3 regions of the Acetoanaerobium sticklandii genome follow, and region 1 is predicted to be linked to each of the others. Evidence: riboswitches for the same ligand, from Rfam matches in the RefSeq annotation. Region 1 holds a riboswitch; each other region holds the start of a gene.
What was found. A riboswitch is a leader RNA that binds a small molecule or an ion and turns the genes downstream of it on or off. The one in region 1 is predicted to bind cobalamin.

Region 1 (10,344 bases):
CCAAGGTTTAATTGTAGAAAACTCAGAATTTGCTAGTCTTATTAGTAAATATTGTAATGTGCCCGTATTTTCATTATATGATTTTTATTTAGGATATGGAGTAATTGGAGGAGCGGTGCTCCAAGGAAGTAAGCAAGGAGAATTAGCAGCAAAACTAGCTAATGATTATTTTGATAATAAAGAGCTAAAAAATATAACCCCTGTGCTTCATCCTAAAACTGAAGTTATTGTGGATTATGATGAAATAATTAAATATAATGTGGATATAGACAAGCTTCCAAAGGATACAGTCATTTTAAACAAGCCATTATCATTTAGAGAATCAAATCCAGAGGCTTATTATTTGGTTATGACAGTAATATTTTTACTTATAATATTGGTCCTTAGTCTGATATATTACACTAGGAGGCTGATAAGAACTAAACGACAGCTAGAGAGCCAAAATGAAGAACTGCATGATTTATACGAGCAGATATACAACTCTGAGGAGGAACTAAAAAAACTGGTTTATTTCGATTCTCTGACTAAGCTTCCAAACAGAATTGCTCTTACAAATGATATACAAGAGCATGTGAAACAACAGGAAGCTATAACTGCAGCACTTATGATTATTGACATTGATAATTTTAAATATATTAATGACACCTTAGGCCATCATTTTGGAGATGAATTTTTAATTGAAATTGCAAAAATATTCTTAAACTTATCTAGTCAGGCTATACGTGTGTATAGAATTGGTGGAGATGAATTTGCATTTTTAGTAACGGCATCGACGCAGCAGATTGAAATAGCAGCACAAGAAATAATGAATTGCGTTCACAAGCCTATATTCATGGACAAGATAAAAATTCATACCACACTGAGTATGGGAATTGCGGTATATCCTTTTGCTGGAAAAACAGTTCAGCAACTACTGAAAAACGCTGATATTGCAATGTATGAAGCGAAGCAGAGAGGCAAAGAGCGCTACGTATTTTTTGATGATGTGATGAATTACAGAATTATAGAAAAAACTAAAATAGAGCACAACCTTCAATTTGCGCTTGATAATAAGGAGTTTATGCTATATTTCCAACCTCAGTATAAAACTTCTAATGACAAAATATCTGGATTTGAAGCTTTGATTAGATGGAAAAGCAGAGAACTAGGGATGGTGCCTCCGAATGATTTTATTAAAATTGCTGAGGAGAGCCAAAAAATAGTAGCTATAGGTAAATGGGTGTTTGTGAACTCTTGCGATTTTGCATCTAAACTTATTAGAAGAGGATATAAAGATATAAAAGTCTCTGTAAATATATCTATAGTCCAATTAATCCAAGATGATTTCACAGATTTTATTTTAGCTACTATAGAAAGTAAAAATCTAGATTTTAAGCTTATAGAATTAGAAATCACTGAAACTGTACTTATACGTTCAGTTCAAGAAGCATACACAAAGCTTGAGGCTTTAAGAAGTAAAGGAGTTTCCATATCTCTTGATGATTTTGGAACAGGGTATTCATCACTTAGCTATTTGCAAAACCTTCCTATAACAACGCTTAAGATGGATAGAGCATTTGTTGAGGATATAACGAAAAATACAATAACTGAGAATCTCGCAAGCTTTATTATATCTATGGCTCACAAGCTGGATTTAGAAGTAATAGCTGAGGGAGTTGAAACCAAGCTTCAACTAGATATTCTTAAAAAATATAATTGCGATAAAGTCCAAGGCTATTATTATTCAAAACCTGTGCCAGAGGAGCAAGCTTTTTTACTGTTAGAAAGTAAGGGTGTTGACAGAAATTTACAAGATGGATATAATTAATATAGAAAACTTAATAACTATGATACATGGTTTAATCGAAAGATTGATTAAAAGAGAAGTTGGGTGAAATTCCCACGCGGTCCCGCCGCTGTAAGAGAGTAGTTTTTACTTATTAATCCACTGATTCAACGGAGAATTGGGAAGGAAAGTAAAAATGATAATCCTCAAGCCAGAATACCTGCCTGTATTATTAGCCAGAAACTCTACGAGAGATAGAGAGGTTAAAGCAAAGTGCTCATGTTTGTATATGAATCCTAAGCTCCTCTTATCTTCGTAAGAGGAGTTTTTTAATCCTCCCAATTAATCGGCTCTTCGTTACGCTCATTTCAAGAGCCGGTTACCCTTTTATGCCCCTAACATTGCGGAGTAATAGCAGCTTTTAACTGCATTATTTCCAAAATGCTCAAACTTCCTTTAAAAAATAAAGGGAGTTTTTTTTCGATTATGTGGTAAACTTATTTAATAATAGTTTTTTGGAGGTAAGGGTATGATATTGTTAGGTGAAAGGCAAATATTAAAGGTAGTTAGGTTTGCTACTATTGGAGCATATTTAGGAGATGAGGATGATCAAGTACTTCTTCCTAAAAAATATGTCCCAAGCACACTGTGCATTGACGATGAAATTGACGTATTTATATATAGAGATTCCAAGGATAGACTAGTAGCAACAACTGAAAAACCAAAGCTAACGCTAGGAACTATAGCTTTGCTTAAGGTGTCTCAAATAACGGATATAGGGGCATTTATGGATTGGGGTTTAGAAAAAGATTTGCTTTTACCATTTAGAGAGCAGACAATAAAGGTTGAAGAAGGAAATGAGTACATGGTAGGGCTTTATATTGATAAGAGCGATAGATTATGTGCTACTATGCACACCTATGAGATATTATCAGGAGAGTCTCCTTACAATGTAGATGATATGGTTGAAGGTATGATTTACAGTATAAAAAAAGATGTAGGTATTTTTGTAGCTATCGATAGAAGATATCACGGTATGCTTCCAATCAGTGAAGCTCTTCGTATATATAAACGAGGAGATATGATTAAGGCTAGAGTAGTAGAAAAGGATGAAGAAGGCAAGCTGAAGCTTAGTCTTAGATTAAAGCCTCTTGAGCAGATAGATAAGGATTCTTATACAATATTGAAGGAAATAGAAAAACAAGGCGGGTTTTTAGCACTTAATGACAGCTCAGAGCCTGATGAAATCAGAAAGCAGCTCAGCATGAGCAAAAAATCTTTCAAAAAAGGTCTTGGCAGACTTCTTAGAGAAGAAAAGGTTGAACTAAGGGAAGATGGAATATCTTTAAAAAAGCTTTAAGCTAAAAATTTAGGGTAAAAAATGGTTAAAGGGGGAGTGTCTATGAAAGCAAAAGATATAATGACTCCAAATGTTATTACTGTTTCAAAGTCTGATTCAGTTGAAAAAGCCATTAAGCTATTGTTAGAGCATAATATAACAGGACTTCCAGTTGTAGATGAAGCAAATCATGTTATAGGCATAATAACTGAAGGCGATTTAATGTATCGGGGAGGAGAAATAAAGCCTCCTAGATATTTGGCTATTTTTGACAGCTATATTTTTATTGACAATCCTAGTAAATTTGAGAAGCAATTAAAGAAAATGACAGGGATGTTTGTAGAGGATGTAATGACTACCCCAGTTATAGTAATTGAAGCAGAACAAAGCGTACCAGATGCAGCCAACCTTATGACAAAGCATAAGGTAAATAGGCTCCCTGTTATAGAAGAAGGAAAATTAGTTGGAATTATAAGTAGGAGAGACATTATAAAAAGCTATGCCTCAATGGCATAGCTTTTTTCGTTTATGTATGATTTAATTGTTCCTTTGTATACTAGCTCTAGAGATTTGATTTGAAGCAAGTCACATGGTTTTATTAGGCCAAAAGCTTTTTTAGGACGGTATATTCCAGCTTGAGTCAATGCAAGAGAAACAAATTGAGAGCAGAAGAAATGGAAAGATCTGTTTACTGGAAGGTTAAACCATAAACCGAAAAGACCGATAAAATTATATCTGTAGTTCTGCTGTGATATTATAAAAGGTGATATTTTTTTTCTTAATATGTAGTATTGCTTTTCTGTGACCTTAAGCCTATAAATGCAAAGTGAAGTATTTTCAAATCTTTTATAGATCCCCTTTGAAAGGTCTTCTACTACAAAACCACCAGAAAAAGGATTGCTTGGGTTAGTTCTTCCAAAAGAATATAGATTTTTAAGAGGATTATCTAGACCAAGTGAGACATGGATGTAATCTGAATTTTCGAAAAAATTCAAAGTCTTAGACAACCAAGTTCCAGTTTTTGTAAACACTAAATATATATATTGTTGTTTCATACTATAGACTCCTTAGGTAAAAATGCTTATAATATATATCTTAAGCATATAGAAATAGTATATGCTAATTTATAAAAAATGCAATATTTTTTTGAAGCTTTCTAACTAGATTATATTAATAAAAAATTTGATATAATGGAAATAGTTAAAATTAGTTTGGGTGGTGAATGATACTGGATACGGTAATGATGGGACTAGATAAGAACTTAATAGGGCAGAAGCTAGAAAAAGATGTCTACAGCGAAACAGGTATTTTAGTGGTGGCTGCTGGAACTTATATTTCTGAAAAAGTATATAAAAAAATGGAATCGTACTTTATTAATAATGTTCATATCAAAAAAAAGAAAGTTAAGGATATAAGATATCAAGATTATACAGTAATCAAATCAACTTATCTTAAAAATGTAGATGTGATGAAAACTGTGCTTAAAGAAATATCTTTAAATGGTACAGTTGATGATAAGATGATAATGGACATGACTAATTCTCTAACACTTAATTCCCAAAAAATGGGTTATTTTATAGACTGTATTCAGGATTTAAAGTCTACTGATGAATATACATATAATCATAGTATAAATGTTGCAATCTATGCAATGCTCATTGGAAGCTGGATGAAGCTTCCTGAAATAGATATTCAGTACCTCGTGCTGGCTGGAATACTTCACGATGTGGGCAAGTCAAAAATCCCAAATGAAATTCTAAATAAAAAGACAAGACTCACTGAAGAAGAATTTGCTATAATGAAAAAGCATTCTCATTTAGGATACTGCATTGTTAAAGACATGGATAATATTCCTGAGGATGTAAAAAAAGCTGTTCTAATGCATCATGAGAAATTAGATGGAAGTGGATATCCTTTAGGGTGTAAAAATAAACAAATTCCAAAGTTTGCCCAAATATTAGCGGTTGCTGATGTATATGATGCATTGACTTCAAAAAGAGTTTATAAAGATAAAATTACTCCTTTTGAAACTTTTAAAGAAATGAGTAAGATGGGATACTCTCATTTTGCTCCTGATGTACTTATGACTTTTTTAAAAAACATAGTTTATTATTATGTAGGTTTTAAACTCAAGCTAAACACTGGAGATATAGGAGAAATTCTTTATATCTCACCACTTAATAATTATCAACCGCTTATTAAAATAGAAAATAAAGTAATAGATTTATCTTTAGATAAGAGGTATAGAATTTTAGAAATGGTGTAAAAATTTAATTGAAGAGGTTATTATGAGAATATGTAGTATACAAAAAATTCCTAAAAAATCTAAACTGGCAAAACCAGTATATGATCATAAAGGTATTTTGTTGTTAAATGAAGGAATAGATATAACAGAGAGCATAAAAAATAAATTTATAGCTAATAATATTTATTTTATCTATATAGAAGATGATATTTCTGAGGGGATAGAAATTGAGTCTATAATTGACGACGAAACTAAAGCAATGATAACCTTTAGCATAAAAAATATAATTGATAATATAAGCAGTGGGAAAAAGACTAATGCAATGCTTCCAATTCAAGAAATAAAAAAGGTAGAAAATATTGTTGACACTCTATTAAAAAATATAAAAGAAAAGAATGAGTTGTCCTACATGGCTGTGGAACTTATGGGAACAGATATGAATACCTATACTCACAGTGTAAATGTAGCAATATTATCTATTATCAATTCAATAGATTATGGATATTCAGATTCTATGTGTGAGAAGATTGGATTTGGAGCTTTAATGCATGACATTGGGAAAACAAAAATAGATAATCATATACTTCAAAAACATGAGTTATTATCTCTTGAAGAATTTAATCTTATGAAGATGCATCCTACATTAGGATATAAAATGATTAAATCAGATCCATCTATAAGCTCCATCTCAAAATCTATAATTTTAAACCATCATGAAAAGCTAGATGGAACGGGATATCCAAGTGGACTTAATGCATCACAGATGCCAGATTTTTTGAGAATAGTTACTCTTTCAGATATGTTTGACGCTATGACAACTGATAGAGTATATAGAAGAAGAATTCCTGTGCATGTCGCACTTGAAACTCTTATGGCAGATTGCATTAGTAAATTAGATTCCAAAATCTATAATAGATTTGTAAGGAATGTAATTTTATATCCACCAGGGAGCATGGTAATGCTGAATGAAGGAACAACTGCAATAGTCAGCGAATACAACAAACTAAATCCTACAAGACCTAAGCTAAGAATAGTAGACTCAAAAAATTACAGCTATCAAGAGGAAATTGATTTGATGCAGATACTTAATCTGTTAATAGAGCACACCATTGATTAAACTCTATTAAGCTAGTTAGGAGGAAGACATTGAAACTAGAAATCTTTGATTTTGTAGAAGATTCATTGAAAATACTAGATAAGTTTTCTCCAGAACTTGTAACGCTTTCTAGTGAATTAGAGAATTTTTACAAAAGATATTTATCTGAAAGTGATTATTTTTTAAATGTATCATCCAGGATAAAATCTCCCATGAGTTTGAAAGAAAAAATACTAAGAAATAATTATTATCTGATGTTTTCAGATGCTGAGGCATTTTTCTTTGAATTATCAGATTTAATAGGAATCAGATTAGAGTGCAGATTTATTGAAGATGAAGAAAAATTATATCAATCTATAAAGAGTATATTTTGTTTACAAAGACCTGATGGATATTATTATAATGAAGAATTTCCAAATATATTACTTAATTTGAGAGATAAGCAGCCTCAGATACAAAAAAATGGATTCGAAATATATAGATTAGATGGAATTATAATAGGAGAATCAGCAACCTTTCATTATGAGCTTCAGCTAAAATCTCTAGTAAATATGTTTTGGGGAGAAATTGAACATAAAATTTTATACAAAAATTACAATTATATGCCAATTGAAGATTTTTATAGAGATATAATGTCATCTATCAAAGGAAATATTACTATGATAGACAGGCAACTTATGATTCTCCACGATCATCTTAATGATATGAACTCATACGATTCTGAATCCAGAAAAAAACAATTCGAGACTATGATATCAAAAGCTATTTATGAGCTTTATTCTATTAAAATTAAAAAGAAGCTTGGATTTGTAGTGGACTTTAGAAATACATGTGATTTGATTACAGATTATCTTTTGAAAAAGGATAGGCAGTATCAGAATATAGAATATCCTCAGATGATAACTAAGATAATGACTAGATTTAATGAAATCATATCCAATCAATTGGATTTTGATGAGTATCTCTACTTTGAAAGAGAGGTTACTTTTGAAGGAGAATTTGAATCAAAGATAGGAAAGGCAATATATAAAGCTATTAATAAAGACTTTAGATGGAATATGTTATTTAGAATAATATTTGATATAGAAGTAGGGAATAATGCTGAGGATTTTGAAGGATTCATTAAATATATTAAAAACAGATTTTATAATCCTTTGATGAATGACCTGAATTTTTTAGAGACTTTGAGCAAAGATGATAAAAAAAATATTATTGATGATATTTTATTGATGATATCAGACTGCTTTTTATCAAGCTTGAGTATAGACTTTATTGATAATGAAAACATCCTTAACATAAATAATTGGATTATAGATAACATTAGTGTAGCAGACAAAAAAAGCTGGGAAGCTAGAAAAATAGATTATTTAAATCAACTTAAAAATGAACTTAAATAACGCTGAATCATTGATTCAGCGTTATTTTTGATTGAGATATTTTAAAAAATTGACCTTCAACTAAATTTATTGAAATTGGAGATGAAATATAACTACTAAGTACGATATTTGAAGGAGAGTTTATAGGCTCATTAGAAATCTCAACAAATCCATACTTATCATCGGGATAAACTGTATAGCTTCCTGGATTTATATCTTTACCTACTAAATATTTTGCATTTTTATGAGTATCTATATTTTCAAAAGAAGTCACAGGGGCTTCATCTAAAGGTATAGCATCAGCATCTATAAGCGTTAAATAATCTCCGTCTTCTACCTTGATATAGGTAAATTTAGAAAAGACATCATTGTCCTTTATATCTATAAAATTGGCTTGAGGAGTCATAGATATTCTATAAAATGCTGTAGGCATATCAGAAACCAGCTTATAAACTCCTGAAGGCAAATCTCTACCAATTAATAAGGCAGTATCATCTACAGGTGTAGTTACTTCACCTGTTTCTGGCTCAATACTGATAGTTTCTTCAGAAATAGTGGCTTCTTCTGTATCAATTGTTTCTATCTCTCTAGAAGAGTTAGATAGATTTTGTGCTTCAGAATTTTTTAAATCTAGGGCGACAGTAACTAAAAGGCCAATTACAATGCCAAATATCACTAAAAATAATAACCCTATAATTAAGAATTTAAGTTTTGAAAAGAAAGTAGTTTTCTTACTCATAGCAACTCCTTAGATAACAAAAATCAAATAGGCATATTTTACTAGTACTATTATATAGATTATTTTCAAAAATTAAAAGATAAATTTAATCCATAGCAATCTTTTTTAATCTAGTAAGAATGATTTTTGTTTCTGCTGTAGTTTCGCCTAAAAGACTTGCAATTTCCTGAGCAACTCTCATTTGCTTATCTATAACCTCTTGAGCGGCGTCTAAAGTTCTTTCTTTCATAGCATTCAAAGCTTTTATATTTTTTTCTTCTTGAGTTATATCCGACATTATAACCATATAAACATTCTCTTCCTTAATAAATGACATTTCAAAGATAATGCAGATGTCTTTAGAATCTATACATAGTTTTTTATGTATAACAGCAGATTTGTCGAGTCTGATATCAAATAAAATGTCTCTACCAACAAGAGTTTCAATATTTTGACCTTCTACATCCTCGAAATTAACCTCTAATATTTCCTCAGCTTTGGGGTTTATTTCTATTATATTCATATCAGGGTCTAAAAATAATATTGCATTTGGTGTATACTCAAATATAGTATTTCTTATACTTTCAGCTTTTTTTCTAACAAATGGCAGACACATTGTGATTTCAGACATATTGCAGTAAACAGCCTTTGCTTTATCTCGGCATGTTTTGTATCCACAGGTGTTGCAATTTAATTGGTCGCTATCCTTAAATTTACCCATAGAATGAAGAATTTCAATGATTTCTTCCTCAGTTGGCTCTGGCATAAATATAGGTTTCTCTTTAAAGGTTCTTCTTAAATCAGAGCTTTCAATAGTTATACTAGTTGGCGATTCTAAAGACACAGGTTTATTCTTTGCAAAGTCTCTTACTCTTTTTTCTATAACATAACAATTAGGATGATTGCTAGGCATAGCAGGCCCACCTATACATGAACCTTCGCACATGTTAAGTTCTACACACACACCTTCAAGTTCATCGTTGGATAAAGCTTCAAGTATATTAATACATGCATCAACTCCGTCAGCTTGCATATATTGATATCCATATATGTCTGATACAGATTTGAGATTTGAAAATATTCCGCCCTTTACAGGAAATGATGCTCCATTGATATCAGTTGGATTTTCAAAATTTTCTTCTTTTAAATTCTTTAAATCTATATTACTTTCTTCTAGCCAAGTTGCTATTTCATCAAAAGTAAGAACCTCGTTTATTACTTCATTGGTATTATATTCAAAAGCTTCTTGCTTCTTTGCAATACAAGGGCCTATAAATACGGTAAAGGCATTAGGGTTAGATTTTTTAATTAACTTCCCATGTGCAAGCATTGGAGAAACAGTAGGAGCTAGATAAGCTATACACTTAGGGTAATATTTTTAATTAAATAATTAGCAGAAGGACAAGAACTAGTTACAAAATTTTTATATTTTTGAGTTTTTAATGCATCAATATACTCTTGCTTTACATACTCAGCACCTATTCCAGTCTCAGAAACATCTGAGAAGCCCAATTTTTTTAGGGCAGTTTTGAATTGGCCAGGGTACTTCATGTCAAAAGCACCTACGAATGAAGGCGCTATACTTGCGATAACTTGAAAATCATCATCTATAGCGGCTTGAACATTTCTTAGCCTAGATTTTACTTTTATAATATGCTGAGGACAGACCACTTGACAATGTCCACAAACTATACACATTTCCTTTACGACCTCTGCACGACCGTCGATAATTTTGATGGCTTTGGAAGGGCATGAGCGAAGACATTTATAACAATCGCTACAATTTCCCTTTTCTATTTCAATCC
Region 2 (10,344 bases), 1.1 Mb from region 1:
TATGTTCAAAGAAAACTATCCTAAGGAATACTACAAGTCAGCTCTAAAAATGATAGGAAGCCATGATGTTCAAAGGGCAATGACTGAGCTTGGAAGTGAAAAGAAATTTTTACTTGCAGTTACAATGCAGCTACTTTTTTTAGGTCCTGTTCTTATTTATTATGGAGATGAAGTTGGGCTCACTGGTGGAAAAGACCCTGAAAACAGAGCCACCTATCCATGGGATTCATATGAGCACCTAGGGTTTAAATATGAATACAAAACCAATCCTAGAAAAAATCTTAATGTTTTTAACCATTATAAAAAAATTCTTGAAATTAGAAAAAACGAGTCTGTCATAAAAAAAGGTAATGTTAGCTATTTGGTTCTTTCGAATAGATCAATAGCGTATAGAAGATTTGATGATAAAAACGAAATCTTTGTGATTGCAAACAGCTCGGAGCTTTCAGAGGAAGTTATTATCGAGACAAATTCTAAAAAATATGTTGATTTATTAACAGGTGAAGAACTTTTTGTAACTGGGGATAGATTAGAGCTTATTATCGAGGGAGAATCTTCAAGAATTATAAAAAGAATGCAATAAAAATTAGGCATATAATAACCCATTAGGGTAACTTAACTTTGGATTTATTAACAATAAAAAGGCACTAAATAGGAAACTATTAGTGCCTTTAAGTCTTATTTATGTTATAATATAAAGTCATGATAATAGAAGGAGAAAAATATAATATGAGAACATTTTACGATTTAGGTATTAATACAGATAATATAGATAAACTGAGAAATATGTATATTACTAAACCAACAAAAATTCAAGAACAGGCTATTCCTCTTATTCTTAAGGGAAAGGATATAATTGGAAAAGCGCAAACAGGAACAGGAAAAACCTTGGCATTTGTGTTACCTTTAATTCAAATGCTAGATGAAAATATATCTATACCTCAAGTACTTATATTAACACCTACAAGAGAATTGGCACTTCAGATTACTACTGTTGTTGAAGAATTGCTTAAGGACTCGGCTTTTGATGTGGTATCAGTTTATGGAGGCCATGATGTTGAAAAGCAAAAGAACCAATTAAAAAACAATGCACAATTTGTAGTAGGTACGCCAGGTAGAATTTTGGATCACATAAGAGAAGGCAGCATAAACTTCAAAAATCTAAAGCATGTAGTAATAGATGAAGCTGACCAGATGATGGCATTTGGATTTATGGAGGATCTTGATTTACTTTTTGATAAGACTCCACAAAAAATTCAAAAGATGATTTTCTCTGCTACTATTCCTGATATGATAAGAAAGCTAGCAAGAAAAATAATGAATAATGCTATTAATATAGATATAGACCCAGAGAGCGTAGTAATTGACAATATAAGACAAGTTGTAGTCAGAACAACGGAAGAAAGAAGACTTCAATCATTAGAAATGGCATTAAAAGAATTTAAACCATTTATGGCTATGATATTTTGTAAATCAAAAGAAAGAGCCAATGAACTTTATGACAATATGGTAAATCTTAGATACGATGTAGAAATCTTACATGGAGATTTTTCGCAAAACAAGCGTGAAAATATAATGAAACGATTTAGAGAACTGAAATTTCCTTTTCTTGTAACTACAGATATTTCAGCTAGAGGAATGGATATAGATGGAATAACTCATGTATTCAATTACGATATTCCAAGACAAATAGAATACTATATTCATAGAGTAGGAAGAACAGGTAGAGCAGGAGAAAAGGGGATTGCAGTTTCATTTGTAGCTGATAAAGAAGTAGAGCAAATGAAAAAAATTCAAAAGACAGTTGGAATTTCTATTCCTGAAGTATATGATAGAAGTTCTGATGAAAGAAAAAGAATGAATATAGAAACCTTATTAGAGGGAAAAGTTAAAACTAAAGAAGTTAGATATAGAAAAACTACTAAATCTAAGCCTTCATTAGTAAATGCAAGAAAAAGCGGGAAAAAAAGAACAAACCCAAGAAAAGGCTCATCTAAATAAAAAGTATTAGGTTACAAATAAGAATTTAGCCTAATTAAGCAATGTAGATTGCTAGTTGGTTCTAGAAGCCTTATTATATAAAACAATAAAAATCTCGATAACCAAATAAGGGCTATCGAGATTTTTTAGTTATTACGAATCTAACATGATTTCTTGGATTCATTAGAAATATTTAATTGCAAAATTTTGAAGCTTCTATTGCTTTTGAACTTCTGCATACTCATTTATTATGAGTGCTAAATTATCAGCCAATCCTACAAACTCACATCCGTAGTTATAGCCATCTTCTATATCTGTTTTTCTAACTATTCGAAGAACTGTCAAAAAATGTCTGTTTTCATCAAAAGAAATTTCAGCATCGAAATAAAAATCGATAGGCAAATCTGCTTTTGAGTAAAAACCAACACCTCTAGGAGATATATCGTAAACAGTTATTTCAGCATCCAAATTCTCAATTTTAGTATTGTTTTGTTTGAAAAGGGAATCTACTACTAAACTTACTTTAAATGGTATACGATTATGTTTTCTTCTATCTTCCATCTTTTTCACCCCTTACTAAAGACAATTGAATTGATATTAATTATAACCAAAATTGAATTTATATCAAGTATTAATTTTTATAGTATATTTTTACCCTTTTTTTACCTAAATAAAAACCCAAGGTGATATAATATAAGTCATAATTTAACATTAAATTAGCGATTAATTGTTAAAGCATAGAATTGAAGGAGTTTTTGTATGAAAAATAAATTAGATAAAAACCTCAGAGGAATGCTTTTCTTAGGACTTACCCTTGTTATGGCATCTTCGTTTACTCAAAAAATTTATTCCTTAGGAGTGAAGGAAAAAACAAGAGAATCAGTTGCACAAGCCTTGTCTATTGCTGGAGAGAAGATTGGATATAGAAGAATAAATTTAGATCCTAGATTAGTAGCACTTACTGGAGAAGAATTGAAATATGTAAATCTCAATATAGATATTGCTCTAAAAACTATAATAAAACCAGAACATACAGATAGAGAAAAATTAAAAGTAATTTATGATTATGTAGTAGAAAACTTAACTTATGATTATTCTACGGTTAACAATTCTGCATATCAGGCATTAAAGCAAAGAAGAACCATGTGCGCGGGCTATTCTCAGTTGTTTTATTTGATGAGTAAAAGAGCTGGATTTGATGTAAGCTATGTAATTGGAGAAGCGGGGAACGATTTACACATTTGGAATAAAATTAAGCTAGGTGAGGACAATTACTATATAGATACAACATGGGCGAGTAAGGATATAGCTAAAAGATACGAGTATTTTTTAATAGATGCAAATAGCCTTTCAAAAACTCACACATGGAAGTAAAGCATATAGACAATGAGGTAGTAGGTGGATAAATACAAATTTTAAAGAAAATAAAAAATAAATAGTATATATTAATTAAATATAGTATATATTATATATTCAAAAATATCTGAGCTTAGTGTATACTATATTATAAAATTATAGATGAAAGTAGGAATGACTATGGTGTTGGAATGTAAACTAAAAAACAACAATCATATCACAGTGTTATTAGAAAGAGTTAACATAGATAAGTCATTAGAGAGCTTGCTTTTAGAAGAGCTTGATATAAAAAAAGGAATGCTTATTTTTAACTCGGATTCTGCGGATAATCTTGGATATAATGAGATAGGCTTCAAAAATCCACCTATAGAAATAAGATTCATAGACAAAAAAATTGAAATAGTTGCACTTAATTATAAGGGCATGCATAAAATGGAGTTTCTATTTAACCAAATCAGCTCAAAATTTTCTTTTTTTACATTAGAAAGAAAAAAGCATAAAATTAGTTTTATTTTTCCAATAGAAATTCAAGATGATTACAAGGAAAAAAATAAAATAGCAAGAGAGATTTTAGCTTATATCAATAGCTTAATAACGCTAGATGAATGTCCTTTTTTCAGCCTATATGGGGTAGTTGAAAACCAAATACCTATTTACAGAGGAAAGATTGAATCTAAATTTGAATTAAATGATCATATGTACAATATGATTGCCTATATCCCAGATGAAATATATATATGCAACTCGCTTACAAAAGAAGTTGTTAGAATCAGCTATGAAATTAAACTAAAAGAAGTTTGTCATATAGATGTTCCTATGTATATAGAGGACTATAGCTTACCAGAGGTTATAAGCAAGCAGGATTTAGTAACAAAAGCAGTTTATAAGAGCTCAAATATTTTTAATACTTTGCTAAATAATGAAAAAATAGATGGATGCTTTATAATAAACACGGGTAGAGGAGTAATAACTGGAACATCTGACTACACTTATTTAAATACATTTTCTTTAAAAAGAACATAATTATAATCAAAACAGGAGGACATAATGAAAAATCAAGGCTTAATTCACGTTTATACTGGAGATGGAAAAGGTAAGACTACTGCATCTGTTGGACTAGGTATGAGGGCGGCAGGCAGAGATTTCAAAGTTGTTATGGTTCAGTTCTTAAAATCTTCTGATACAGGGGAGCTTAAAGTTATAGAAAAGCTTGATAATTTTGAGGTTCATAGATTTGAAAGACCAAGAGGATTTTTTTGGACTCTAAATGATAAAGAAAAGCTTGAGCTTCAAGAAGATATTGATAAAGCAATGCAGTTTGTAAAGGATAGATTGGAATCAGGAGATTGCGATTTATTGATTTTAGATGAAGTTATGGGAAGCATAAAAAACAAGCTGATAGATGTTGATAAGCTAGTAAGTATGCTAAAAAATAGAAAGCCTCATATGGAAGTTGTACTTACAGGAAGAAATGTTCCAGCTGAAATTGTTGAGATTGCAGATTACGTTTCAGAAATAAATCCAATCAAGCATCCTTTTGAAAAAGGAATTCCAGCGAGAAGAGGAATAGAGGATTAATAAAAAATTTCAAATTTAGATTTAAATTACAAAACAAGGACTATAGGGAAACGAATTTTATTTCCTTATAGTCCTTAATTATATTTTGAAAATAGCAAAGCTTAAGTTATATTTATTTACACATACCGTCAAGTAATATATCAAGATGTTTTTTCAAAGAAACTGCATTTTCTATATTTAAATTTGTTGAGCATATGATTTTATCAGGTATATCAATAACTTCTTTTTTTAAATCCAGCCCTTTTTTTGTCAAAGAAACGATTATTAGTCTTTCATCATCGCTTGAGCGTACTCTCTCAATTAAATTCATGGCTTCTAGCTTCTTTAGCAAAGGAGTCAAGGTACCAGAATCTAAAAATAATCTTTGTCCTAATTCCTTAACAGAAATATCACTTTTTTCCCAAAGAGCAAGCAAGGTTATATATTGAGTGTAAGTCAATCCTAGTGGGTCCAGAAAAGGTTTGTATTGCTTTATTATTTCTTTGGATGCCACATATACTGCGAAGCATAGTTGATTATCTAGCTTTAATTTATCTTCAGGTTTCATAGTAATTTTCCTTTTTTATTATAATAAATTTTCTATAGTGGAAACCATATCCATAGGCTCTGTAGCAGGTTCAAATCTATTAACTACATTACCTTCTTTATCGATGATAAACTTTGTAAAGTTCCATTTTACAGCATCGCCTACAGCAAATTCAGGGAACTTATCTTTTAGCATAGCATCTAGCATTTTGTTTGTAGGATTTGACATATCAAAACCTTTAAATGGAGCTTCAGACACTAAATATTTAAATAATGGATGAGCAAATTTCCCATTTACATCTGTTTTTTCGAATAGTGGAAAGTTAACACCGTAGTTAAGAGAACAAAAAGATTTTGTTTCTTGGTTTGTTCCAGGTTCTTGATCCATAAATTGATTACATGGGAAACCTAAAATCTCTACCCCTTTGTCCTTGTAATTATCATATAGCTTTTGCAAATCCTCGTATTGGGGAGTAAAGCCACATTTGCTAGCCGTGTTTACAACTATAAGTACCTTACCTTTATAATCTTGAAGAGAAACTAAATTACCATCGATATCCTTAGCAGTAAAATCATAAATGTTCATAATAAATAACCTCCTAAATTAAATATAAATTGTTTACAATTAAATTGTACACAATTTATATTTAATAGTCAAGTAGAAATTATAATAAAGTGGTAATTTGGTCAGGAGTGAAAGAATAAATTACATCCTTTCTTTCTATTATAATTTCAGCTCTTTTTCTTAAGCCTTCATCATTTTTTATATCGTTTAGTAGCTCTTTAGCTGGATTTATAGCAATAGGATAGCCTACGCGCTTTAGCATTGAAAAATCTCCATGAGTATCACCATAAGCATAGGACTTAGAAAGGTCTAAATCATGTTTTTCAACAAAATAATCAATAGCTTTGTCTTTGCTTTTTGAGTCCCACATAGGAACTATTCTGCCAGTGAAAATATCATCCTTAAATATATACTCAGTAGCTTTGTATTCAGTTACATTGTATTTTTTTGCCATTCGTTTAACCAAGTAATCAGGGCTTCCGGAAATAAATATTACGGTATGACCACTTTCTTTATGCCACTTTATTCTTGAACGAGTGTATCTATATACTCGTTCTGATTTCTGGTCTATTACATTTTGACTTGTAAACTCAATACTTTCTCTAGGCACTCCAGTAAGAGTATCTATATAAACTCCAGCTAGCTCAAGAAGATAATCATCATAATTACCCTGACGCTTATCCCAGTCATTGAAAGCTTCCTTTGCGTGAGCATGCCACATTAGAGGATCTATGATATCGTATTTAATCAATTTCTTAAAATGCTCCGTCATTAGAGAATCCCTGTAAAAAGTACCATCTATATCAAAAAAAGCTGCAATTTTTTTCATGCAAGCACCTCCAGAATTATAATCACTTGGCTGTTTTTAATAGTATAATAGATATATGGGTATAAAACAAAAAGTATATAAAACTACTAAAAACTATTATACTAAGTATACCTTTAAAATGGAGGACTAAACCAATGAAATTTGAATTTGCAAAGATAACCAAGTCACGCCTAATGGGGAGTCTTGGGTTACATATAAAATGGCAGGATGAAAAAGAAACACTAAATCAATTCTTCTTATTGGATGCTGAAGAAGATGGAATAGCTGATTATGTAGGACTTCGTAATGCTAGTCTAAAGGATATATTTATTGAAGAAAATAGACTTATGGGTGGTCTGGGCTCTAGTATAATAAGAATAACAAAAAAAGAAGCGCTTAACTTACTGTATGAATATGCAAGAATTAATATTAAAAGCTCGCTGTCTTTTCCAGGAGATTTTTTAGAATATGAATATTTATTAAAAAGAGATACTACTGTGGACGAAGAAAAACTTTTTTTCAAAACCTGCGTAGCTATATCGGAGCCTATAGAGTTTATTAATTATATGACTATGAGACTAGTAGCTAAAGATAGCAAAGCTCTAAGATATTTTTCGTCTGAAAAAAAACCTCTTTATCCTGAGGTATCCTCAAAGGGAGCCGTGCTTTTAAAAAATACTGTTAGCAAAATGAATGATAATAGATACTACTCAAATGCGATAATTGAAGATGCTACAGGCTACTATAAGCTTAAGCTCGGATTTACTATAATAGATGAAAATCCATTTAAGCTTAGGTCCATATTAGCAGGAGAAAAACAGCTAGTTGACAGTGAAAGTGTTAGAAAAGAGATAAGTAGACCTGAGTATATAGCTCACTATAAAATTCAAGATGAAGAGCTAGTGCATAATTTAAAAAAGGCATATCCAACCTTATACAAAGTGCCTTTTGACAAAGGGGATATGTACACAAAGTTTAAGCCTCATAATGACCATGTTAAGGAAGAAGAATATAATATAAGCGACGATTTAGAGGCTGTTTTTTTTACGACAGAAAGCGAGCTTGTCTTTGCAGCACTTGATTCTAAAACGTATAAAGTTGGATTTAAGGTTTTAGAAACTATAGGTGGCTTAAGCTTAGTAAACGAATTTGTTTTTCCTTATCCAGTAATATATGATTATGCTGAATCAAAAGAGAGCAGGTTTTCAGAATTTTTGGCATCGATTTAGCAGAGGTTTAATGCAAATCCATTGCAATAACTTGTATCTAAGCTTATAAAAATTCATTATATGATTGATTCTAGTTTTTCTTTATGGTATTATAAATGAGTAAATAAAATAATACGATGTTCAGGTGCTAGATAGCTTAATAGGGAAATGAGGTATTCCTCTGCAGCCCCCGCTACTGTAAAAGATGACGATTTCGTTGATGCCACTGCTTTTTTTAAAAGTGGGAAGGTACGAAAGAGGTTGATTCTTAGCCAGGAGACCTGCCTGTACATGCATGATACTTTCGGGGAGGAAGGATTCACACATATCTAGTTTTAAATTTAATTTACTTAGATATAGCATTAATTAGTAAATGAAAATTAAGTAAAGATATAATGTTGAACCAGGCCTTAGGTCTGGTTTTTTTATTGTAAATATAGCAGAACATACATGAGATATGAGCGATTTATATTGCTCTAATAGATTGAAATTTTGTGAAATTGGGAGGAAATTATGGATAGGATTATGATAGCTGCAACTCATAGTGGAGCAGGAAAAACTACAATCACAAGTGGATTGATGCGTGCGCTTAAGGATAAAGGTCTAAAAGTTCAGCCATATAAAGTAGGACCAGATTATATTGATACAAGCTACCATAAACAGGCCTCTGGATTAGATTCACATAATATAGACGAATTCATACTTCCAAAAGATGAAATAAGAAATATTTTTGCAGCCTATGCAAAGACATCGGATATATCAATAATAGAAGGAGTAATGGGCGTATATGATGGCTATCAATCAGACAGTGATTACTGTTCTAGTGCGTCTATGGCAAAAATTTTAAATTGCCCTGTTATTTTAGTAATAGATGCAAGGGCTATGGCAGGTTCAGCGGCTGCTTTAGTAAAAGGCTTCGTTGAGTTTGATAAAGACCTCGATATAGTGGGAGTAATTTTAAACAATGTTTCTAGCGAGAATCACTATGACATATTAAAGCAGGCAATAGAGAAAAATGTAAATGTGAAAGTATTAGGTAGGATACCTAAAAATTCAGATATATCATTACCATCTAGACATCTTGGACTAGTGATGCAATCAGAGCTGGATGATTCAGAGCAAAAATTGCAGACAATGGCAGACTTGGTTGCTACATATTTGGATTTAGATGAAATTATAAAAATAAGCAAAGCAAAATCAACTTGGGAGTCTAAGAGAGCAATAAAAAGAAGTGATAAGAACCTAACGCTAGCTGTTGCTTTCGATAAAGCTTTCAACTTTTATTATCCAGATACGCTTAATATATTTAAGCTTGCAGGTATAAAGCTAGAATATTTTAGCCCGATAAGTGACAGAGAGCTTCCAAAATGTGATGGAATATATTTTGGAGGAGGATATCCGGAGGTTTTTGCTAGAGAGCTATCTAATAACACTAAAATGAGAGCTAGTATTAAAGAGGCTTCTAATAATAACATGCCTATTTATGGAGAATGCGGCGGACTTATGTATTTAGGAGATTATCTGATAGATAGTGATGGCGACAAATTTGATATGACTGGAATTCTATCTGGATACAGTAAGATGAGCGCAAAGCTCCAAAGATTCGGATACTGCCAAGGAAAACTTAATGAGCCAACCATAATAGGAGAAAAAGGGCAAATAGTAAGAGGGCATGAATTTCACCATTCAGAATTTATAACAGATTTAGAGCCTGTATATAGTATGGAAAAAGAATTGTCAGATTATAGTATAAAAACCTGGGCAGGAGGATATAGGTACAAAAATACATTTGGAACCTATCTTCATACTCATTTTGCTTCAGACTACAATCTTATATATAAATTTTGCTCAGCTTTGGAGGAATACAGTGAATCTAATTTATAGCATCCTAATAGCTTTTATACTAGATTTGATATTTGGAGATCCCTACAGCTTTCCACATCCGACTAGATTTATAGGAAAATACATAAATTTTATGGAAGCCAGCCTAAGAAGGAGCTTTAAATCTCCATCTCAGCTCAAATTAGCTGGATTTATTCTAATGCTAACTACAGTTGCTTTAACTTATGCAATTACATTCTCACTTGTAAAGCTATCTTTTGGAATAAATGAGTCTGTAGGTGTATTAATAGAAGGCTTTATACTTTACACTACTTTTTCCGTTAAGTGCCTTAAAGATGAAGCCGTAAAGATATATAAAGCTTTGGAAACTGGCGATATAGAAAAATCTAGGCTAGCACTTTCTTATATAGTAGGCAGAGATACTACAAATCTAGAATTCAAGGAGATAATTAGAGCGGTAGTAGAAACTGTGGCTGAAAATA
Region 3 (10,344 bases), 240 kb from region 1:
ATGTATGAGTATTTTTACAGGAAGTGCAGTAGCTTTAGTTACCCCATTTATTAACAATCAGGTTGATTATAAAGCATTAGAAAAATTAATAGAATGGCATCTAGAAGCTAAAACAGATGCTATAGTAGTTTGTGGAACTACAGGAGAATCATGTACACTTTCAAAAGATGAGAAAAAAGATGTGATAGCATTTACCATAAAAAAAGTATCAGGAAGAGTACCAGTAATAGCAGGAACTGGAGGCAACAATACCCAAGAAGCAATAGAGATGAGCTTATTTGCAGAAGGGATAGGAGCTGATGCCTTATTGCTTGTGACTCCTTACTACAATAAAACTACTCAAAGAGGTCTAGTTGCACACTACTTTGCAATAGCTGATCAAGTTAATATACCGATAATTTTATACAATGTACCATCTAGAACAGGTCTAAACATTCAGCCGGAGACTGTAAAAGAGCTAGCCACTCATAAAAACATAGTTGCAATCAAAGAAGCAAGTGGGGATTTAAGCCAGATAGCAAAAATTGCTAGACTTTGCCCTGATGGATTTGACATTTACTCTGGAAATGACGACCAAATACTTCCAGTATTATCGCTTGGTGGAGTAGGTGTGATATCAGTAGTTGCAAACATACTTCCAGATGAAACACACCAAATATGTGAATTATACTTTAATGGAATGACTCAGGAAGCTACTAAGCTCCAACTTGATATGCTAGATATAATAAATGCACTTTTTATTGAAACAAATCCAATTCCTGTAAAAGCAGCGTTAGAGATTATGGGGAAAATAAATGGAGAGCTTAGACTTCCACTTATTCCAATAAGTGATAGCAATAGAGAGCTATTAATTAAAAGTATTAAAAATTTTAATCAGTCTATGGGGGTGAGCGCTTGATTAACATAGGAATTTCAGGAATAAATGGAAGCATGGGCCAGATCCTATCAAAAAAAATAAGTGAAGATAATATGTTTACCCTAGTGATGGGAATAGATGCTAGACCAGAACTTTATGAAAATAAATGTAAGGTTTTTGAAAAGCCTGCTGATTCAAATATTTATCCTGATTTAATCATAGATTTTTCTCATCACTCATGTCTTGATGAATTATTGTTATTTGCTAAGGAGCATGGGATTAGTCTTGTTCTTGCAACTACAGGTTACGATGCAGCTCAAATTGAAAAAATACACAGCTATAGCTCAGATATTGCTATTTTATATTCTGCAAATATGTCTTTTGGAATAAATTTAGTAAAGACAATTTTAGAAAAATATTCAAAATTACTAGATGAGCGAAGCTATGATATTGAAATAATTGAAAAGCATCACAATAAGAAAGTAGATGCACCTAGTGGTACTGCATATATTTTAGCTGATGCAGTAAATTCTGGTATATCCACCCCAAAAAACTTTGTAAATGGAAGACAAGGAAGAACCAATCCTAGGACGACAAATGAAATAGGGATACATGCAGTTAGAGGAGGAAATATCTTTGGTGAACATGAAGTTATATTTGCAGGAAGCAGTGATATAATTGAGATAAAGCACACGGCACTTTCTAAGGATTTGTTTGCAGATGGAGCTATTGATGCTGCAAAATGGCTTTATATGAAAGAAAAAGGAATGTACTGCATGCAAGATATGTTTGAAATTTAAAAATTAAAAACAAAAATATATGGTTTTATACGTAGACCATAAATTACGTAAATAATAAAAAGGAGATTATGATAATTAATTTATCATAAAAAACATTATGACTAACGAAACTAAACTAACAGATGCATATGAAATTGCTAGATTTATAAAGGAAGCTAAGAAAACCACTCCGGTAAAGCTATATGTTAAGGGAGACCTAAATTATGAAGCCATTAATGAATTAATGGTTTTTGGAGAAGGAAAATCGAGAATTTTATTTGGAGAAGCTGATGAAATAAATAAATTTTTGGAGCTAAATAAAAACCAAATCGAGTTTTATTATATAGAAAATGATAGAAGAAATTCCGCTATTCCTATGTCAGACTATACAAAATTTGATGCGAGAATTGAGCCAGGTGCAGTAATTAGAGACAGAGTATCTATAGGAAAAAATGCCGTTATAATGATGGGAGCAGTAATAAATATTGGAGCAGAAATTGGCGATGAAACAATGATAGATATGAATGCTGTAGTTGGAGCTAGAGGAACAATAGGAAAAAGATCTCATATAGGAGCGGGAGCGGTCATTGCTGGTGTACTAGAACCACCTAGTAAAACACCAGTTATCGTGGGAGATGACGTTTTAGTTGGAGCAAATGCAGTAGTGCTAGAGGGTGTAGTAATTGGAAATAACAGTGTAGTTGCTGCTGGAGCTGTAGTTACTGAAGATGTCCCAGAAAATGTGGTTGTTGCTGGTTCGCCTGCGAGAATTATTAAGCTCAAGGATGAGAAAACTAAAGAAAAGACTCAAATATTAGATGATTTAAGAAAATAAAAAATAATAATCAAAAAATAACCTAATTTCTAGTTTCAATAGCTAAAAATTAGGTTATTTTTTTGAGATCTTATTTAAAAAGCAAATTTGTTGTTTTTGAATAAAACTGATATAATAAAAATTATAAGTTTAAAAAAATTATAAAAGATATGGTGCCCTTGATGGGTTAAAAGGGAAAGTGGTTAAATTCCACTGCAGCCCCCGCTACTGTATATGGGAACGAAATTCGATTAAGCCATTGGGAAACTGAGAAGGCCGAAGATTAGGATGAACCATGAGCCAGGAAACCTGCCTTATCTTATTATTACTATCTTCGGAGGGAGGATTGAAGTATTTATGTCGACACTTTCCTTTAAGGGTAAGTGTATTTTTATGCAAGGATACAAGCAGATTTAATAATTATATTTACGAAGGGGATATAAAAATGACATTTAATAAAAAAACCTTAGTAAGGACATTGATTTTATTTATGATAGCTTTGTTAAGCTTTACAGGTTGTCAGGCACCAGTCCAGACTGAAGAGCAGGAAAATATACAAACGAATACAGCTTCTAAGGGCTACCCACTTGAAATTACTGATTCTATGGGAAGAAAAGTCACTATAGAAAATGAACCTCAAAGGATAATATCCATAGCTCCAAATATCACAGAGACTATTTATGCGCTTGGTATGGAAGCTAAATTAGTAGCAAGGACGGATTATTGTGATTATCCTGAGCCGGTTTTAGAAAAGGAATCAATAGGGAGCTTAAGAGAGCCTAACATAGAAAAAATATTGGAGCTTAACCCTGATTTAATAATTGCATCTACTCATTTTGATCTAGATGTCTTAAAAAAATTAGAAGATTCAGGACTTACGGTAGCAGTTCTATATGGAGAGGAGAGCTTTGAAGGGGTATATGACACAATCTTAAAAACAGGAAGGCTATTAAATGCAGATGAAAATGCAAATGCCGTAGTAGCGGATATGCAAGCAAAGGTAAAGAAAGTTAAGGAGGCAGTTGAAAATCAGCCTAAACCAAAGGCATATTACGTAGTTTCTTATGGAGAAGGCGGAGACTATACAGCAACAGGAGAGACATTTATTTCTCAGATTATTGATATGGCTGGTGGAGAAAACATAGCAAATGATGCAACAGGATGGAAATATAATCTGGAGGCACTTGTAGAAAAAGATCCAGATATAGTGATTTGCTCAAAATACTTTGAAGCAAAAGCAGGAATAAAATCAGCAAATGGATATAATGAGCTAACAGCAGTTAAAGAGGGCAAATTATTTGAAATTGATAATAATATGCTAGACAGACAAGGACCTAGACTTGCTGATGGATTAGAAGCATTAGCAAAAATACTTCATCCTGACAAATTCTAATAATGACGAAATGAGGAAGGCTATGAGCTTTACAGAGAAAAAATCATTCTACAAATTAATGTTTATAATTTTGACAATAGTGTTGATGTTAGGGATAGTTATATCTAGTATGATTGGAGTAGCAGATATTTCTATAGATAAAGCAGTGAGAATTCTATTGTCAAAGCTGCCTCTTGTGGATGATTTAATCTCGCTTGATGATATTAAAAGAAATCAAATAACTATTATTTGGCAGATAAGACTTCCTAGAATAATATTAGCAGCTTTTGTGGGAATGGGATTGTCAGTATCAGGAGCGGCATTTCAGGGTATGTTCAAAAATCCAATGGCGGACCCCTACGTGCTTGGAATATCATCAGGAGCGGCACTAGGAGCTGCTATTGCTATGATTTTTGGTTTAGGTATAGGAGCGATTGGCATAGGAGGTGTTACTTTCTTTGCGTTTATAGGGGCTATTCTTACAGTAAGTCTTGTATACCTCATAGCAAAAACTGGAACGAAAATACCTGCAAGTACCTTGCTTCTTGCAGGTATATCAATAAATTATCTATTCTCAGCAGCAATATCGCTATTAATGCTCTTCAATCATGCGCAGATTGAAAAAATAGTATTTTGGCTTATGGGGAGTGTTTCTGCAGCAAGCTGGAATCAAGTTTACATCTTAGTTCCTATTGTAGTTTTAGGAACTATAGGAATAGGAATTTTTTCAAGAGATTTAAATATAATGTTACTTGGAGAAGACTCAGCAAATAGCTTGGGAGTAGAGGTTGAAAGAGTAAAAAAAATTTTGCTTTTTATATCATCTATGATAGTTGCTTCGGCAGTTTCAGTAAGTGGTATAATTGGGTTTGTGGGTCTTATTGTTCCTCACACTATAAGATTGCTTATTGGTCCAGATAATAGAGTACTCATACCATTCTCAGCTATTGGAGGAGCGATTTTTATGATATTAGCAGATACCATGGCTAGAGTTGCAATATCACCTACTGAGCTTCCTGTAGGGTCAATTACTTCATTGTTCGGAGCACCGTATTTTATTTATTTGCTTGTTAAAACAAAAAAGAAGGTGGCATGATTTATGTCTATGAGATTTGAAAATCATATAAAGGTAAAAAATTTAGATTGGAGCTACGGAGCTCAAGTAGTTCTAACTGATGTGAGTGTTAATATTGAAAAAGGGAAGTTTTATACTATATTAGGGCCTAATGGCTCAGGAAAGACAACCTTAGCAAAAATAATAACTAAAACTATGGATACTCCAAAAAATAAGGTTTTTTTATTAAGTGAAGACATTACAAAATTGACAAATAAGCAAACTGCTCGTAAAATTGCAACTGTACCTCAAAATACAATTATAGATTTTGATTTTTCTGTTATGGATATTGTGCTTATGGGAAGAGCTCCTTATCTTAGAAGATTTCAGTCTGAATCTAGCCTAGATTTTGAACTAGCTAAGGATGCAATGCTAAAGACAAATACATGGCATCTAAGAGATAAGAAAATCGATCAGATAAGTGGGGGAGAAAGACAGAGAGTTATTATTGCAAGGGCGATTACTCAAGATACTGAAGTTTTAATCCTCGATGAACCTATTTCAAATATAGATATTCATCACCAAATTCAGCTTCTTGAAGTTTTGAAAAAATTAAATAAAGAAAAAAATACAACAATAATTACTATACTTCATGATTTAAATCTTGCTGTGCAGTATAGTGATGAGATTTTCCTTTTATCGGATGGAAAGCTGGTAACTCATGGTAATCCACAAGCTGTTTTGACAAAGGAAATAATAGATGAGGTGTATAATATAGAAGTAGATATGGTGGTTCACCCTAGCACAGGAAAACCATATATTATACCAGTATTTAATGAGTTTCAAAAAACAGGAAGCTAAGAAAGGGTAAGTATGCGATTAAATAATTATATAAGCTCTTCAGGACTTTGCTCTAGAAGAAAAGCAGATGAACTAATTAAAAATAATAAAGTAAAAGTAAATTCGAAAATCGCAGATTTAGGATATCAGGTCAGTGAAGGTGATATCGTTGAAGTGGATGGGACTATAATTAAACCTAAAGAAGATAAGGTTTATATTGCACTATATAAACCAGTAGGTATTACCTGCACTACAGAAGAACATATTGAAGGTAACATTGTCGACTATGTGAATTATAAAGAGAGAATTTTTCCAATAGGAAGACTTGATAAGGATTCTGAGGGACTTATTCTTTTAACTAATGATGGAGATATAGTTAATCGTATTTTAAGAGAAGAAAATCATCATGAAAAAGAATATATAGTAACAGTAGATAAGCCTTTAGATAGCAAGACTTTAAAACAAATGAGCCAAGGAGTAAGAATATATAATCCTGTAAAAAACACTTATACAACTACTAAACCATGTAAAATTCATAAGATAAGTGAAAAAAGTTTTAAAATAGTTTTATCACAGGGCTTAAATAGACAAATAAGGCGTATGTGTCAGCATTTTGGCTATAAGGTTAGAAAACTAAAGCGTGTGAGAATATTAAATATTACTCTAGATGGATTATCATATGGGAAGTGGAGATTTTTAAATCAAGCAGAAGTGTCTAGCTTAAAGACAAAAACAGATATCTAGCTCCAGTTATATATACGGAGTTAAATATCTGTTTTATTTTTTTAAAAAATACTTAGATTTAGTTCATTGGCAAGATATTCTAAAACTTTTTTTCCTGCCATGCTGTTTCCATGAGAATCTAGGGCTGGACCTATAACAGCTATGCCCATGTTTTGAGGGGCCACGGCCATTATGCATCCACCTACACCACTTTTTGAAGGAAGTCCAACATCAACAGAAAATTGTCCTGAAGAATCGTAAAGTCCACAGGTAGTCATTATGGCTTTTACTATTCTGCATATTTCTATGCTCATTAATCTTTCATTTGACCACGGAGTTATGCCATTATTTGCTATCACACTAGCCATTTTTGCAACGTCTAGGGCAGTTATTTCAATAGAACAAAGCTTAAAATATGTATCCAGGACATCCTCGACATCTTTTTCAATCAGCCCAGCGCCTTTTAAGTAATAGGCGATGGCTCTATTGGTATTTCCTGTTAGCTTTTCTGACCGATAGACGGATTGATTTATATCTATAGCTGGGTTGTCTGCCATAATTTTAATCATGTTGTGGATTCTATTAAATTTCTCAATGCCGTTGTCCCCCTGGACCATCGAGGTACATACTATAGCACCAGCATTTATAAAAGGATTAAGTGGTTTATGAGATTCTCTAGTTTCTAATTTTACCATAGAGTTAAACGGGTCTGCTGAAGGCTCCATTCCAACACTAGAAAAAACAGTTTCTTTTCCTTTATCCATGAGAGCACAAATTAAGGTCACTACTTTAGAAACACTTTGGATAGTGAATTTAGTATGAGAATCTCCAGCACATAGCGTTGTATTATCAATATTGTAAATACAGACACCTAAAGCATCTGGATTCTCTTTAGCAAGCTCAGGTATGTATGAAGCGACAGCGCCATGGGCAGTCCAATGTCTGTTATTGTCAATAGCCTCTTGAAGTATCTTTTGCATATTGTCTCCTCCTGTGGTATAAATCTAAAAGTTTAACACACTAAATACATTATAACGTTTTTTTTCATATTTATGAAAACATTTTCCTTGTTTTTGAAATATTATAGAAAAATTGCAAATAATTACTAGAAGTATTATATAATATTGCTATAGAAATTGCTAATTTTAGGAGGTTTAGATGTGAATTTTAATATAAAAAAAGTATTTTCCATAGTTATGATGATTGTATACATTTTTTCCTTTGTAGCTTGTAGCCCATTGCAAACAGAAGAATATAATGATTCAGATATCACGCAAATAAACGAAAGTGAAGAAAGCTTAAAAGATTTAGAAAATCACCTAAATAAAGCATCAGGAACTTCAAATTTATCTAATGCCGAGATAGATGAAAAAGGGTATTACACAAGTAAAGCTGAGGTTGCATTATTTATTCATACTTACAATAAGCTGCCAAGAAATTATATAACTAAAAAAGATGCAGGGAGTATGGGATGGGAAGCTAGTGAAGGAAATCTATGGGAAGTGACAGATAAAATGAGCATTGGAGGAGATAGATTTGGAAATAGAGAAGGCAAGCTACCTAAAAAATCAGGCAGGGAGTACTTCGAATGTGATATAAATTATGAAGGAGGATTTAGAGGGCCAGAAAGATTAGTATATTCAAATGATGGATTAATATATTACACAAAGGATCATTATGATAGCTTTGAATTGCTTTACAAAGAGGAGTGATTATGATAAAAGTAGTTTTAGATGGGAAGGATATGAAAAATAAGGACTATGTACATCTTTATATAAAGCATCAATTGGATAACAACGAATACTACGGAAATAATTTAGATGCTCTTTGGGATGTTCTTATGAGCTACAGTTCAAAGATTGAAATTAGGCTCCTTAATAAGGAAAGCCTGATAGCTAATTTAGAAGACTATGGATATGCTCTTATAGATTTGTTTGAAGATGCATCAAAAGAAAATAAGAATGTTATATTTGAAATTCATAACACTCGTGAGGAGAAGCAATAATGAACTACAACCTAAAAATAATTCATAAAGAAGAATATCAGACATCCTATTGGTCAGGAGGAACTACTACGCAAATGTTGATTTTTCCCGAGCATTCTAGCTATGCTGTGAGAAATTTTGCATTTAGAATTAGCTCAGCTACTGTGGATTTAGATAAATCCGAATTCACAGAGCTTAAGGGGATTAATAGGTATATAACTCCATTAGATAACCTTCTAAGGCTTACACATAATAATAAAGATTTTATAGATTTGCAGCCATTTGAGGTTTATAATTTTTCTGGGGGGATTCCTACTACAAGCTATGGAAAAGCTAAGGATTTTAATCTTATGTTAAGTGAAAAAGCTTCAGGGAATCTTGAATCAGCAAAAATTGACAAAGTGTCTACCATCACTTTATTTAAGGATACCCTAGAAGTTGCATTTGAAAATAGATTTGAAATATTAATATCTCCATTTCATGATTTAAATATTAAGCTAGAAGATAAAGATATAATTTTATCAAAAATGGATTTGTTACTTGTAAATGCAAATAAACCAAATGCAAGCCTAGATATTGAAATTAACTGTGAAGAAGTAGCAGAAATTTTACTTTGTAGTATTAGTACAACCTGATAGTTTAACCAATTTTTGGGTATTATTATACAAAATAATATAGGGAGGGAATTTTATGAGTTTTATGGATAAAATGGCTCAGACGCTTAACAAAGTTGGGGAAAAAACATCGGAAGTTGCAAACACTACAAAAACAAAAATGGATATTGCAAAGGTTAAATCCAATGTTGACGAAAAGTATAAACTACTTGGAGAGCTTGTTTATACAGCATTAAAAGAAAATAAAACAGTTGACGACCAGGTTCAGGCTTATATAAATGAAATTGATATACTAAAAGCAGAAATAGCAAATTTAGAGTCACAATTAGGAGAATAAGACTGGAGGAATTCATATGAAAATTAAGGCAAAAGATCAAGTATTATCACTTTATAAGTCAAGGTATCCTGCACTGGATAAATTTTTTCTGCAGCATCTAGGAGAAGAATATGATAGGTATGCAGACAAAATTTCAGCCATGAAATCAATCGAGGAGTTTGATGAGTTCTTCGATTCCGAGGTGGAACGAAATGAACAACTATATAGGGACAATGCCAATATAGAAGGGATAGAATCATCATTGTCAGATCAATACATGGCTGTAATGGCTGCTTATGGGACAATAATGTTTTTTAGAGATAATATTTTAGCAGATGAGTAAATATTTTCTACTGATTTTTCTATAGTTTTAAGATTCCAAACTAAACGATTACTTTCGCTTCCAGAATAATCTATATGGTTATTCTGGAAGTTTTTGTTTTCTAAATTCAAATTATTAAAATCAATGTTATTAAGGCTTGCTATTACGTTATCTATAGAGCTTAATATTTTTTGGCTGTGAATGTGGAGGGAAGAATCCTCTTTATATGCAAAATAAATATCATAAGATAAATGATTTATCTTTTTTAAGTCATCAATTATTGTTGAAATAGTAACGAGCTCATCTTTTTGGACAGCTTTGTAAGGAAGTGCTGATTCGCTGAGCATAGTCTTGATGTTTGAATCAACTAATTCCACATCATTAAAAATGCTTTGATACAAGATATTTGAATTTTCATTAGGAATATCTGTGCCTAAAAGTTGATTTTTTATATGAGTAAGGCCTTTTAAGGTTTGGAGCTTAACAAATTCCAATCGCTTGTGACCGATTTTTTTGTAATAAAAAAATGAAAATAAATAATTATAAAATATAGCTATTGCTACACCTAAGCTTAGAGCTGCAATTCTCAATCTAAAGGTGAGCCAGATGCTAGGCTCTGATGCCGCATTTAGCTGTACAAACTGAGTCATATAAATACAGGTAAATATAG

Region 2: it holds a riboswitch for cobalamin, as region 1 does, so the genes downstream of both, CLOST_RS05130 (cobyrinic acid a,c-diamide synthase CobB) here and CLOST_RS10405 (CvfB family protein) in region 1, are expected to answer to the same signal.
Region 3: it holds a riboswitch for cobalamin, as region 1 does, so the genes downstream of both, CLOST_RS09240 (ABC transporter substrate-binding protein) here and CLOST_RS10405 (CvfB family protein) in region 1, are expected to answer to the same signal.

Annotation. Positions count from the first base shown of each region.
Region 1 covers NC_014614.1:2,188,950-2,199,293, reverse strand. The annotation lists gene CLOST_RS10410 (ABC transporter substrate binding protein) at 1-1,807, shown strand, start outside; cobalamin riboswitch at 1,817-2,007, shown strand; gene CLOST_RS10405 (CvfB family protein) at 2,295-3,125, shown strand; gene CLOST_RS10400 (CBS domain-containing protein) at 3,168-3,620, shown strand; gene CLOST_RS10395 (hypothetical protein) at 3,602-4,159, opposite strand; gene CLOST_RS10390 (HD-GYP domain-containing protein) at 4,327-5,370, shown strand; gene CLOST_RS10385 (HD-GYP domain-containing protein) at 5,393-6,466, shown strand; gene CLOST_RS10380 (GTP pyrophosphokinase) at 6,496-7,842, shown strand; gene CLOST_RS10375 (hypothetical protein) at 7,850-8,560, opposite strand; partial or broken gene CLOST_RS14320 ([Fe-Fe] hydrogenase large subunit C-terminal domain-containing protein) at 8,646-10,090, opposite strand; partial or broken gene CLOST_RS14315 (4Fe-4S dicluster domain-containing protein) at 10,187-10,344, opposite strand, start outside.
Region 2 covers NC_014614.1:1,117,481-1,127,824, forward strand. The annotation lists gene CLOST_RS05080 (glycoside hydrolase family 13 protein) at 1-583, shown strand, start outside; gene CLOST_RS05085 (DEAD/DEAH box helicase) at 730-2,001, shown strand; gene CLOST_RS05090 (PilZ domain-containing protein) at 2,197-2,541, opposite strand; gene CLOST_RS13535 (transglutaminase domain-containing protein) at 2,740-3,354, shown strand; gene CLOST_RS05100 (hypothetical protein) at 3,499-4,359, shown strand; gene CLOST_RS05105 (cob(I)yrinic acid a,c-diamide adenosyltransferase) at 4,384-4,914, shown strand; gene CLOST_RS05110 (MarR family winged helix-turn-helix transcriptional regulator) at 5,027-5,461, opposite strand; gene CLOST_RS05115 (glutathione peroxidase) at 5,480-6,025, opposite strand; gene CLOST_RS05120 (HAD family hydrolase) at 6,105-6,833, opposite strand; gene CLOST_RS05125 (hypothetical protein) at 6,968-8,041, shown strand; cobalamin riboswitch at 8,147-8,323, shown strand; gene CLOST_RS05130 (cobyrinic acid a,c-diamide synthase CobB) at 8,534-9,904, shown strand; gene cbiB (adenosylcobinamide-phosphate synthase CbiB) at 9,888-10,344, shown strand, end outside.
Region 3 covers NC_014614.1:1,945,804-1,956,147, reverse strand. The annotation lists gene dapA (4-hydroxy-tetrahydrodipicolinate synthase) at 5-898, shown strand; gene dapB (4-hydroxy-tetrahydrodipicolinate reductase) at 895-1,656, shown strand; gene dapD (2,3,4,5-tetrahydropyridine-2,6-dicarboxylate N-acetyltransferase) at 1,754-2,470, shown strand; cobalamin riboswitch at 2,604-2,780, shown strand; gene CLOST_RS09240 (ABC transporter substrate-binding protein) at 2,895-3,842, shown strand; gene CLOST_RS09235 (FecCD family ABC transporter permease) at 3,865-4,917, shown strand; gene CLOST_RS09230 (ABC transporter ATP-binding protein) at 4,921-5,736, shown strand; gene CLOST_RS09225 (pseudouridine synthase) at 5,749-6,459, shown strand; gene glsA (glutaminase A) at 6,501-7,418, opposite strand; gene CLOST_RS09215 (ribonuclease domain-containing protein) at 7,599-8,150, shown strand; gene CLOST_RS09210 (barstar family protein) at 8,153-8,443, shown strand; gene CLOST_RS09205 (HutD family protein) at 8,443-9,057, shown strand; gene CLOST_RS09200 (hypothetical protein) at 9,113-9,373, shown strand; gene CLOST_RS09195 (hypothetical protein) at 9,390-9,695, shown strand; gene CLOST_RS09190 (aromatic acid exporter family protein) at 9,647-10,344, opposite strand, start outside.